Regions from separate parts of the Bartonella sp. bp_1 genome, predicted to be linked through region 1. Evidence: predicted binding sites of a transcription regulator. Region 1 holds the regulator's gene; each other region holds the start of a gene.
What was found. The regulator LexA, encoded in region 1, represses DNA repair genes until DNA is damaged. The targets are predictions, from matches to a motif close to TGTTCNNNNTGTGTTCNG.
Positions count from the first base shown of each region.

Region 2: ACYZ97_RS11520 (DNA recombination protein RmuC) is a predicted target of LexA. The motif match lies at 2,000-2,017, and genes of this name have one in related genera.
Region 3: ACYZ97_RS06420 (ATP-dependent helicase) is a predicted target of LexA. The motif match lies at 1,560-1,577, and genes of this name have one in related genera.

Region 1 is NZ_CM147851.1:878,990-883,231, reverse strand. Features, by position in the region: gene ACYZ97_RS04385 (Rne/Rng family ribonuclease) at 1-1,255, shown strand, start outside; gene lexA (transcriptional repressor LexA) at 1,411-2,115, shown strand; gene rimO (30S ribosomal protein S12 methylthiotransferase RimO) at 2,223-3,536, shown strand; gene ACYZ97_RS04370 (RidA family protein) at 3,552-3,899, shown strand; gene ACYZ97_RS04365 (arginyltransferase) at 3,994-4,242, shown strand, end outside.
Region 2 is NZ_CM147851.1:2,298,762-2,303,003, reverse strand. Features, by position in the region: gene truA (tRNA pseudouridine(38-40) synthase TruA) at 1-454, opposite strand, end outside; gene fmt (methionyl-tRNA formyltransferase) at 456-1,385, opposite strand; gene def (peptide deformylase) at 1,385-1,912, opposite strand; gene ACYZ97_RS11520 (DNA recombination protein RmuC) at 2,028-3,233, shown strand; gene ACYZ97_RS11515 (autotransporter domain-containing protein) at 3,330-4,242, opposite strand, start outside.
Region 3 is NZ_CM147851.1:1,284,573-1,288,814, forward strand. Features, by position in the region: gene ACYZ97_RS06410 (serine/threonine protein kinase) at 3-1,100, shown strand; gene ACYZ97_RS06415 (hypothetical protein) at 1,057-1,509, opposite strand; gene ACYZ97_RS06420 (ATP-dependent helicase) at 1,613-4,096, shown strand.

The DNA of each region.
Region 1 (4,242 bases):
CGCCCGTATTCAGGTCGGTCGTATTTCCCATTTTGGTCTTATGGAAATGAGCCGGCAGCGCATTCGGGCTTCCGTTCTTGAAAGCACAACCCAGCCCTGCACCCACTGTGGCGGTACCGGGCATGTGCGTTCAGATTCTTCACTGGCCCTTCATGTCGTTCGTACGATTGAAGAATACCTTCTACGCAATGGCCATTTTGACATTACGGTCCGTACACCTGTTTCTACCGCTCTTTATGTTCTCAATCATAAGAGAACAGTCCTAGCGGATCTGGAAAAACGTTTTGGTCTTGTTATCAACTTCGAAACAGATGAAAGCGTTGGAAACCAGCATCTTATTATCATCAAGGGGGCTGAGGCAACCGGCACGCCCGCTGCACCAATCCAGCTTCTGCCGGTTGAAGAAGAAGACCCAATCGAGGATATCACTTTCGAGGACGAAGAAGAAAACAACGAACAGACAGAATCACATCGTCCGTCGAGAAACCGCCGTCGCCGTGGACAACGTGGCGAGCGCCATTCTGATAATGAAAACGGGCACAACCAGAATATTGAATCATCTGACAGTGAACGTGAAGAGGACCGCCGCCGCCGTCGTCGTCGTGGACGTCGCGGTGGACGCCGCAATCGGGATGGTGAATTTGATCGTCGTCGTCTTCCCTATGCAGAACCAGTCGGTGCATTTGCCGAACAGGCTCTGCGTGAAGTACGCGAAGCACGTCGCCGCCGTCATGCACCAGCAGCTGAGCCTGTCGGCAACCTTGATACATTTATTGCACCTGACCAAGTTTCTGAGCCTAAGACACAAACAAAGGCCAAGAAATCACGTCGCAACAACAAGACAGCACCATCGACACAAGAGATAGTCGACATTGCTGTTGCAGAAACACCTATAGAAAACATCAGTGAAGAAGCGCCTAAAAAACGTGGCCGCAAAAAAGCTGCACCCAAGCAGGCAGAAGTCACAATTGAAGTAGAATCTGATATTAAAGAAATTGAAGAATCTGCCAAGAAAACAAAAAAAGCAGTAATTAGACGCAGTAAAAAAGCAGCTAACGAGACAATAAAAGATCAAGAGCCTGCAACTAACTCAACAATTGATCCTCCCAAGAAGACTACGCGCACCAAAAAAGCTGCATCTAAAAAGACAACAGAAGAAGCTATAAGCGAACCCGTTGTCACATCTTCAAACACCGAACCGGAGGCCGAAAAGCCCAAGCGTGCCGGCTGGTGGCAAAGAAAAAGCTTTTTCTAATAAGTCTAAAAATATGAATAGAGAGACCTTGGGTCTCTCTATTCATTATCAAATATCCCATTTAAAATTAATTTTTTTGAAACCCTTGCAGAACAATAATGGAACATATAGTGTATGTTCTTGTTTTGTTTTCATTGATTCTGTTGGGGACCATTATGCTGACACGCAAACAACATGAGCTTTTGTTGTTCATTCATGACCGCATGAAAGAGACGGGCATTCCCCCTTCTTTCGATGAAATGAAAGAAGCTCTTGATTTGGCTTCAAAGTCAGGCATTCATCGCTTGATTACTGCTTTGGAAGAGCGTGGCTTTATACGCCGTTTGCCTAATCGTGCTCGAGCATTGGAAGTTGTACGTCTTCCTGACTCCATTGCTCCAGGCTTGGCACCAGCTGGTGGTTTTCGTCCTAGTCTGGTTAAAAACACTGCACCTGCCCAAACCAAAATGGCAATGCCTACCGATATGGAAGAAGCTGCCAATGTCAATGTTCCCTTGATGGGACGCATTGCTGCAGGTGTTCCAATCTCAGCCATAGAACATCAAACAAATACACTTTCCCTACCTGCCGATATGATTGGTGGCGGTGAACATTATGCGCTTGAGGTTAAAGGCGATTCCATGATTGAAGCCGGTATTTTTGATGGTGATACCGTTATTATTAAAAAATCAGACACGGCAAGTCCAGGAGAAATTGTAGTAGCCCTTGTTGATGATGAAGAAGCAACATTGAAACGCTATCGTCGCAAAGGAGCGTCCATAGCACTAGAAGCCGCCAATCCTGCTTATGAAACGCGTATTTTTGGGCCAGACCGGATTCGCGTTCAAGGAAAACTTGTTGGCCTGATCCGACGTTATTAAGACTACTTTTATGACGATGGGCATTTATTGCTTGCCTGTTTCCTATGTGTTATGGGCAACAAACGAATTTTTCACTTGCCTAACCGGTTTCTATGTCAGGATAACTCATGCCTTCACCAAGAATAAGTTTTGTTTCATTGGGCTGCCCTAAAGCCCTGGTGGATTCCGAACGTATTATTACCAGCCTGCGTTCTGAAGGGTATGAAATATCCCGTAATCATGAAGGTGCGGATCTTGTGATCGTCAACACTTGCGGATTTCTCGATTCTGCCCGGGATGAATCATTGGCTAATATCGGTGAAGCCATCAAGGAAAATGGTAAAGTTATTGTAACAGGCTGCCTTGGTGCCGAGCCTGATATTATCCGTAAAGCACATCCCAGTGTTATGGCGATTACTGGCCCGCAAGCCTATGAAAGTGTGCTTAATGCAGTTCATGAAGCCGCGCCACCCATCCATGATCCGTTTGTCGACCTTGTGCCAGAACAAGGAATTCGCCTGACGCCCCGCCACTATGCCTATCTCAAGATTTCCGAAGGCTGTTCCAACAGCTGCAGTTTCTGTATTATTCCGCATCTTCGCGGCAATCTTGTATCTCGTCCGATCGCAGATGTATTACGCGAAGCAGAAAAACTCGCTAAGGCAGGTGTCAAAGAACTGCTTGTCATTTCACAGGATACAAGTGCTTATGGCGTTGACTTAAAATACGCTAGTAGCACGTTTAAAGATCGTGAAATACGTACTAAATTTCTAGATTTGGCTACAGAACTCGGTGAAATGGGCATATGGATTCGTATGCACTATGTCTACCCTTACCCGCATGTTGATGATGTTATTCCTTTAATGGCAGACGGCAAGATACTTCCTTATCTTGACATCCCCTTCCAGCATGCTTCACCAACAGTATTAAAAAACATGAAGCGTCCTGCCCATCAGGAAAAAACAAGCAGGCGCATTGAAAAATGGCGAGAAATCTGCCCAGATCTTGCTTTGCGCTCTACCTTCATTGTTGGCTTTCCCGGTGAAACAGATGATGATTTTGATATGTTGCTGCACTGGTTGAATGAAGCAAAAATCGAACGTGCAGGTTGTTTCAAATATGAACCTGTTCATGGTGCACCCTCCAACGCATTAGGATTGTTAGAGGTTCCAGATGACGTAAAGGAAATGCGTTGGCGCAAATTTATGGAAACCCAGCAAAAAGTTTCGGCCAAGCTACTCAGCAAAAAAGTTGGCAAACGACTGCCTGTCATCATCGACAAAGCCGATGGCACACAGGCAATCGGTCGCAGTAAATATGATGCACCTGAAATTGATGGCAATGTGCACATCACATCACGCCGTCCGCTGAGACAAGGGGACATCGTAACAGTAAAAATAGAAAAATCAGATGCTTATGACCTTTATGGTATAGCTGTATAAATAAAAGGAAAGACAATGACGATCACCAGACTTGAATCCAACAACCTTATGAGTGCAGTCGTTAGCTATAACAAGATGGCATTTTTAGCCGGACAAGTCGGGGAAAATGGTGGGGATATTACCAAACAAACACAGGACGCTCTGGCAGAAGTCGATCGCCTTTTAGCCAGTGTAAATAGCGATAAATCCATGATCCTCTCAGCGACAATCTGGCTGAGCGATATGAGATATTTCGAAGCAATGAATGCTGTATGGGAAAAATGGGTTGATCCTAACAATACGCCTGCACGCGCAACTGGCGAAGCCAAATTGGCGTCCCCTGATTATCTGGTTGAAATTATTGTAACGGCCGCCACACGCTAATAAAAATAAAACAACACGCTGGCCATAATCATTCTACATTATATGACAACCAAGGTGTTGCAGTTTTTGACATCATATCTGGATATCGGACAGAATGAGCGAACACGAAACGGTAAAACCGCAATTCTATTTGACGGCACCGCAACCGTGTCCTTATCTTGACGGGCATTTTGAACGGAAAGTGTTTACCCATCTTTCTGGTCCATTTGCCTGTGATATCGGCAACCTGCTCAATCAAGGTGGTTTCAGGAGATCCCAAAACATAGCTTATCGGCCAGTTTGTGAAAACTGTCAGGCATGCATATCCGTGAGGGTATGCGTTGCTTCCTTTTCCGCGGACAAA
Region 2 (4,242 bases), 1.0 Mb from region 1:
CCAAAAGCCTTTGAGCCGCCTCATGCATAGCCGCCTCATCAAGCGTCTTAGGAACCCACCATACACGCAAAGCATCCAGTGCCGAAGGTGTACGGCGATTGAGAATACGATAGAGATAATGACGCTTGATAGCTGAAAACCGTGCATTAAAATGATTATCAACAGCCTCGGCCGATAGAATAGTCACAGTTTCACCCGCAGCCATAAGATGTGCATTGATGGCATCACGCACCGTATCGGTACGCCAAACCTTTGCAAGATCAATATGGGCAACCTGTCCAAGGGCATGTACACCGGCATCGGTACGCCCTGCCGTTGTCATACTGATGGTTTCGGCCGTAAACTTAAAAACAGCCTGTTCGATAGCCGCCTGCACACTATGATGACCGTCCTGACGCTGCCATCCGGCATAAGGCGTGCCATCATATTCAATTGTCAGCTTATAACGTGCCATCTCAATAAACCGCACTGACTGCTGCACCACGGATAAAATCCTGCACTGCAAGCGGCTTGCCGCCGGCACGCTGTGCCTTTGTAATGCGTATACGCCCTTCACCACAAGAAATCTCAAGCTGGTCGGCCTCAATATACCCAACCCCAAGACTTTCACCTGTCGCCAAACAAGCGCCTAACAATTTTACACGTTCACGCTTGCCGCCAATTTCCATTTCACACCAAGAACCGGGAAAAGGTGCAAGACCACATATTTTCTTTTGTACAATAGCGGCTGACTCATACCAGTCAATCCGCGTCTCGTCTTTGGAAATCTTAGCCGCATAGGTTAAACCTTCTGTTGCCTGCGGTGTCAGAACAAGCGTGCCCTTTTCCAAGGCCGCCATCGCTTCGACCATCAAACTAGCGCCAACTTGTGACAATTCATCATGCAATTGGCCTGCCGTCATATCCGCGGCAATAGCAACTTTTCGTGTCATTGCGACCGGACCGGTATCAAGTCCCTCATCCATTTTCATGATCATCATGCCGGTTTCATTATCACCAGCCATAATTGCCCGCTGTATCGGTGCCGCTCCACGCCAGCGCGGCAACAAAGAGGCATGGCCATTATAACAACCATATCTAGGTGCCTCGAGAATGGCTTTAGGCAGCAACAATCCATAAGCGACAACAACAGCCGCATCCAAGCCGAGTGCATTGAATTGCACCTGCTCGTCCTCCCCTTTCAGGCTTTTCGGGGTACGTACCTCGATACCAAGAGCCTGCGCACATTGATGAACCGGTGAGGGGGTCAATTCCAAGCCACGACGACCGGCGGGACGGGGCGGCTGACTGTAGACAGCAACAATTTCATGACCGGCATCATGGAGCGCCTGCAATACCGGCACCGAAAAATCGGGAGTCCCCATAAAAGCCAGCCGCAATGCCATTATAAAATCCCCTGGTTGGCTTTTTCCTTGGATAGTTTCTTAAATTTACGAATAACCATATCACGTTTCAGCTTGGAAATATGATCAATAAACAAAACACCGTTGAGGTGATCGATTTCATGCTGCAAGCAGGTTGCCATCAAATTATCGGCTTCGATTTCAGCCTGCTTACCATTCCGGTCGATATAGCCGACCCGCAACCGTTTTGGCCGTTCTACCTCGGCATAATATTCAGGAATAGACAAGCATCCTTCCTCATAGACATTCCGCTCGTCCGATGTCCATAAAATTTCGGGATTGATAAAAACATGGGGTGCGGGTTCTTCATCCTTACCGGCAACATCAATCACCAGAAGCCGCAGCGGCACAGCAATCTGGATGGCTGCAAGGCCTATACCCGGTGCATCATACATGGTTTCCAGCATATCATCGGCCAATTTGAGAATGGCATCATTCACATCGTCAACAGGCTTTGATACCTCACGCAAAACAGTATCGGGCAAAATAACAATAGGCTTGATCGACATTTTGAGCTCCTGAAACTTTCTATGCAAGCTCTAATCAATCCCTCGCATGAGGTCAATTACCCGCATGGAATGCAAATAGATCGCTTTCAAAACAAAAAACGGATAAATTATCACCATGAACGATTCGTCTTTATCCGATACAGCTCTTTTTACTCTTTTTGGTGTGCCAATTAGCCTGACCTTGTTTTTGCTCGGCCTTTTGACCATAGCCGTCATTGTTCTGCTCATCTCTATCAGCCGGACCAACCAACGCCGCTTACTGTTGGAAGCACGTGCTGCTGAGCGGGCACGCGACAGCGAACTGCATATGAATGCACTGTTGCAAACACAGGCTGAAATGCAAGGCCGTATGCAGACCATGGCGGAAATATTCGGCAAACGACAGGCCGAACTCAACCAGTCCATCCGAGAGCAATTGACGACCATGACCGGCAATCTTGGTCAAACCATCAACCAGCAGACCAAATCGACCCATGAAAATCTGGCCCGGCTGCAAGAACGTCTTGCCGTTATCGATACAGCGCAAAACAATATCCAATCATTGGCCGGACAGGTCGTGCAATTGCAAAATGTTCTGGCCAATAAACAAACCCGCGGCGCTTTCGGGCAAGGCCGTATGGAAGCAATTATTGCCGACGCCCTGCCGCATAATGCCTATTCCTTTCAGGCAACGCTTTCCAACGGCACAAGACCGGATTGCCTTGTCTTTATGCCCAATAAAGCACCCTCACTGGTGATTGACGCCAAATTTCCACTCGAAGCATGGAATGCCATGCGCGAGGCAACCAGCCCAGAAATCAAACTGGTCGCTGAAAAACAGTTCCGCAACGATATGGACATCCATATCAAGGCCATTTCAGAAAAATATCTGATTGCCGGAGAAACACAGGACAATGCCTTTCTTTTTGTGCCATCTGAATCGATTTTTGCTACAATTCATGAAGATTTTGAAGCTCTTGTACAAAAAGCATTGCGCGCGCGCGTCATCATTGTCTCTCCATCCCTGCTGATGTTATCGATACAGGTTGTCCAGGCCATTATGAAAGATGCGCGGATGCGTGAACAGGCACATCTTATCCAATCGGAAGTTACCAAATTGATGGAAGATATTGGCCGACTCGATGAACGGGTACGTAAACTGCAAACCCATTTCAAACAGGCCGACAAGGATATCGACGATATATTGATCTCATCATCCAAGATCACAAGACGCAGTGCGCGCATTGAAAGTCTTGAACTCCAATCAGCCGATAATGGCGAACAACAAGATAACCCCCCTCATACATACCGTGTTTTGTCGGATTCAAACGACATGCATTGAGTATTTATCTTATCATCCGCCTTGTCTGCACCTAGTTCTCACTTTTCAGTAATCTGCTATAGGTTATGCCTCGTTGATAGGAATTAAGATCATACTCTACCAACGATAGCCAAGGCCGGCTTTACCAGAAACCGCATCACGCGTACCAGCCACACCATTCAATCCGACATTGGCGACCCAACCTGCTTCACCTGGTTTCTGTTCAAATTTTGCACCGACTTCGAATACTGCACTGGCGCCTGAAAAATCAGGGGCGTCTATCTTATAGCCATCAAGCTTGCCGCCAGTTTCACCATCATATTCTTGCTCCCATGCCACACCGGCATAGAGCTTTGCCTGCGATGTCATCAAACGTTCATAACGCGCACCTACATGCGTACGTAATGATGTTGCCTCATCAAATGCAAGCTTTTCACCGGCGCGGGTATGAATAGTTTCATCCTCGATCCGAGTCATCATCAAACGGCCATTCAGGATAAGCTGGTCCTGATCGGATAATGAAACCGCTTTACCACCGCCAAGATGGAAACCATAATAATCGGATTTCTTGTCACCAAACGAGCCATCAACCATATCATGACTGGAAAAATCGCGTTCAACCTTGCCCATACGCAATGTACCGTCTACAAACCAGCCATTGTCCCAACTCTGTTTGAGATAAATACCAGCGCCTGTATAGCTGACATCACCCTTGCCATGGATGCCGCCATTATAGGAATCATAATCTCCGTCACCATGTTCGATAAAAACCGTGGCAAGTAGATTACCGGCATCTTGATGATAACGGATACCTGCGCCACCCATAAGATGATAACCATCATTATCAATATGACTGCCGGTATCAATCCTCTGTTTGAAACCGCTGCCCTGTATAAAGGCAACACCTTCAACCGGATCGGCGATTTTCTTGACATTCATCGGCAAAACATAATCAGAAATCATCGCGACCTGATCGGCACCGAAATTCAAACTGTTCAATGCTGCCGCATTGCTCTGGAAATAGGCCTTG
Region 3 (4,242 bases), 410 kb from region 1:
ATATGGAACATTTTCAAGATCAGCATAGCCCTACCCCACCCCTGCCAGATCCAGCTGATCTGCCAGAGTTTGTTGTCTCAGCTGTATTGAAGCGTGATGTCTTTTCAGAAACACGGGCCGGTTATTTTATCAATGATCCAGAAACGCGTATCATCCGTCGTATTGTTACCGCATCACCTTGGTGGTCACGCCCCTTGGCATGGATATTGGCAAAGCGTGAAATCCGCGGCTTGAAAAAAGTGCGCGGTCTGAAAGGTGTACCGCAACTGATTGCCGTCGACCGCGATGGCCTATACCGTTCATGGACGGAAGGAACGCCTTTGCATCTGGCACGACCCGACCATCGTGAATTTTATTTGAGTGCCCATAAAATCTTACGCAATATGCGGCGTATGGGGATCACCCACAACGATCTTGCCAAACCACAAAACTGGCTCATGACACCAGAAGGTGAAGCTGCAATTATCGACTTCCAGCTTGCCAGCGTTCATAAAAGACGTGGCCTCCTATACCGGTATTTTGCCTACGAAGATTTTCGCCACCTGATCAAGCAGAAAAAAAGCTTTGCAAAGAGCTTGATGTCACCAACCGAAAAACGCATTGCCAAACAACGCTCATGGCCGTCACGTTTATGGATGGCAACAGGCAAACGATTTTATAATTTCTGGACCAAAGGTGTTTTTAACTGGTCAGATGGTGAAGGAACAGGCGATCGAATTCAGGACCAAGGACCACTTATTCGTGAAGCTTTCATGAATAACGACAAAATTCACGATTTTGCACTAGCCACCTATTCATTGCCTGCCAAGGGGGTTGGCCTCTATGCCTTTGTCGAGACAGAACTTGATGAAAAAGCCATTCGTCCGCTTCTCAAAGGACAAAAGGTCGAACTGATCCAGCCGGTAAAAGAATTACCGCGACGCGCTGACGGTACAATACGCGATGACATATTGAAACTTATCGCCATGAATGAAGTCAATGATCTGGAAGCCTTGATCGAGCGTGAACCGGAAATGGGCCATATTATAAAAACCATCGCAACCAAGCGCCTTAACTTTACCGACCGTCGCGTCTGGGAATATGAGACGAACCGGCATTAATATTTTTTCGGCATAAAATAAATAGACATAAAACAGCAAACGCCAGCGCATAGATAAGCCATAAAATGGCCAACCGTTTTTCTGCGAACGTTATCGGCATATCATCCGCACCATAGCCTGGATAAATAGCCGCGCAAAATCCTATTCCTTCGACCACGGCAAACTTATAAAATCCCCAAGCAAGATAAATCAGATAGAATGAGAAAAGGCCAAGCGGCAGCAGGCATATTTTTGTCAGTGTTCCTGCACCACGCCAAAGTAGGATACCCGCAGCAACAAGAAAAAGAATGACCGACAACACAATAAGCTCTGCAACATCGGCATCCCCCATCGTACAGGTATTACCGACATATGACATAAGAGCATTAAAACTCGCCAGATAAAGAAGAAAGACAGCTATCGCCTGCATTTATGATCATTTCCGGTTCCATCCAGCATTGGCTAGCATGTTTTTGCGTGTAAAACAAAACAAGAACCTAGCATTCCCGCTATAAAAGATTTAAATCACCACCATGAGCGATTTTCCCGATGATATACCATTTTTCGATGATGAGTCCCCCAAACCAGTACTATCAGGTGGGGAATCTACGAATCATGTAACAGGAGGCGGAATCGCCGCCCGTGCTATGGCTGCACGCCAAGCCACCCAAAAAGAACCCGACTATCTTCAAAACCTTAATCCTGAACAACGTCAGGCTGTTGTAACAACAGAAGGGCCTGTTCTGGTTCTTGCCGGTGCAGGCACCGGAAAGACACGCGTTCTCACCACACGTATCGCCCATATTTTATCTCTCGGCCACGCCTATCCCAGCCAAATCTTGGCCGTCACCTTCACCAACAAGGCGGCACGGGAAATGAAGCATCGTATTGGCGATCTGGTCGGCGGTGCCATTGAAGGCATGCCGTGGCTTGGCACATTTCACTCAATTGGCGTCAAGCTATTGCGACGCCATGCCGAACTTACCGGCCTCAATACCGATTTCTCTATTCTTGATACCGATGATGTCAACCGTCTGCTCAAACAACTCATTCAGGCCGAAGGGCTGGATGACAAACGCTGGCCGCCGCGTCAATTGGCACTGATGATTGATGGCTGGAAGAATAAAGGGCTGTCACCCAACCAAATTTCGGAAGGTGATGCCCGCTCCTTCGGCAATGGTCGCGGACGTGAACTTTATCATGCCTATCAGGAACGATTGAAAACACTCAATGCCTGCGATTTTGGTGATCTGCTACTCCACCCGATCCGCATTTTCCAACACCATCCCGATATATTACGCGAATACCATAAAAAATTTCGCTATATTCTTGTCGACGAATATCAAGATACCAATACGGCTCAATATTTATGGTTACGCTTACTTGCGCAACGTCCACAAAAAGAAAAAGTCAATCTGTGCTGTGTCGGTGACGATGATCAGTCGATTTATGGCTGGCGTGGGGCAGAAGTCGACAACATCCTGCGCTTTGAAAAGGACTTTCCTGGTGCCACCGTTATCAGGCTGGAGCGTAACTACCGTTCGACCGCCCATATTCTGGGCGCGGCTTCCCATCTGATTGCACATAATGAGGGACGTCTTGGCAAAACACTTTTTACCGATCGCAATAACGCCGATGAAAACAAGGTCAAGGTTCATGCGGCATGGGATTCAGAAGAAGAAGCGCGTGCCGTTGGCGAAGAAATTGAACAATTGCAGCGCCATGGCCATGCCTTGAACGATATGGCGATATTGGTGCGTGCCTCATTCCAGATGCGTGAGTTTGAAGACCGTTTTATAACATTGGGCCTCAACTACCGCGTTATTGGCGGCCCACGCTTTTATGAGCGCATGGAAATCCGTGATGCGATTGCCTATATGCGGATTATCACCCAACCGGCTGATGATCTTGCCTTTGAGCGTATTGTCAACACCCCCAAGCGCGGTCTTGGAGAAGCGACAATCCGCCAATTACATGACACGGCGCGATTGCGTGGTTTACCAATGCTGGCAACCGCTGCAGAAATGATCGAAACCGACGAACTAAAGCCAAAAGCCCGCAGTGCATTGCGATCGGTCGTCGAGAATTTCCGCCGATGGCAGAACTTGCTTGATAACACGCCCCATACAGAACTGGCAGAAATGGTGCTTGATGAATCGGGCTATACAGCCATGTGGCAAAATGACAAATCGGCCGATGCTCCAGGACGCCTTGAAAATCTAAAAGAATTAATCCGCTCGATGGAGAATTTTGAAAGCCTGCGCTCTTTCCTTGAACATATATCGCTGGTCATGGATACAGAGCAGAACGAAGATCTTGATGCTGTCAATATCATGACGCTTCATTCAGCAAAGGGGCTGGAGTTTGACACAGTCTTTCTGCCCGGTTGGGAAGAAGGTCTGTTTCCTCATCAGCGTTCTCTTGACGAAGGTGGGCGTTCGGGGCTGGAAGAAGAACGCCGCCTCGCCTATGTTGGCCTGACAAGAGCCAAAAAAAATCTACATATCTGGTTCGTTTCCAACCGTCGTATCCACGGCCTTTGGCAAACGACCGTACCATCACGCTTTCTCGAAGAATTGCCCGAAAGCCATGTCGAGATCGCCGAGGTAGAAACATCATATGGCGGCTATGGTCAATCGCGTTTTGACCGGCAAGACCCATTTGAGAACAATTACTCAACACCCGGATGGCAGCGGGCACAGAAAAACGCCAATGATGCGACACGCAACAATTGGGGAACGCGTTCAGGCGCCCATATAGAACGCATCGGTTATGGCGAGGTCGATTCCGGTTTTGGAGCAGGAAAAGGCTCTGCAAAGGCAAAAACAATCGATGGGGAATTATTAGCCAAATCGGTTTCTTCCACAGTTTCAGCCTTCACGATCGGTGATCGTGTTTTCCATATGAAGTTCGGCAATGGCAATATCGTTGTCATCGATGGTAACAAGCTGACCATTGATTTTGATAAAGCAGGGCAAAAGCGCGTTCTTGATTCTTTTGTCGAGAAAAAAACATAACTACTTAGAAAATGGGAGCACCATGAAAAAAGTAATCACCTATTCAATTTTCGGCATGGACAAAAAAATCTATATAAGGCACTTTATTTTCGGCCTCTTTTTTTCGTATTTGTATATATTTTCAATCATAAAATGATCACTAAATT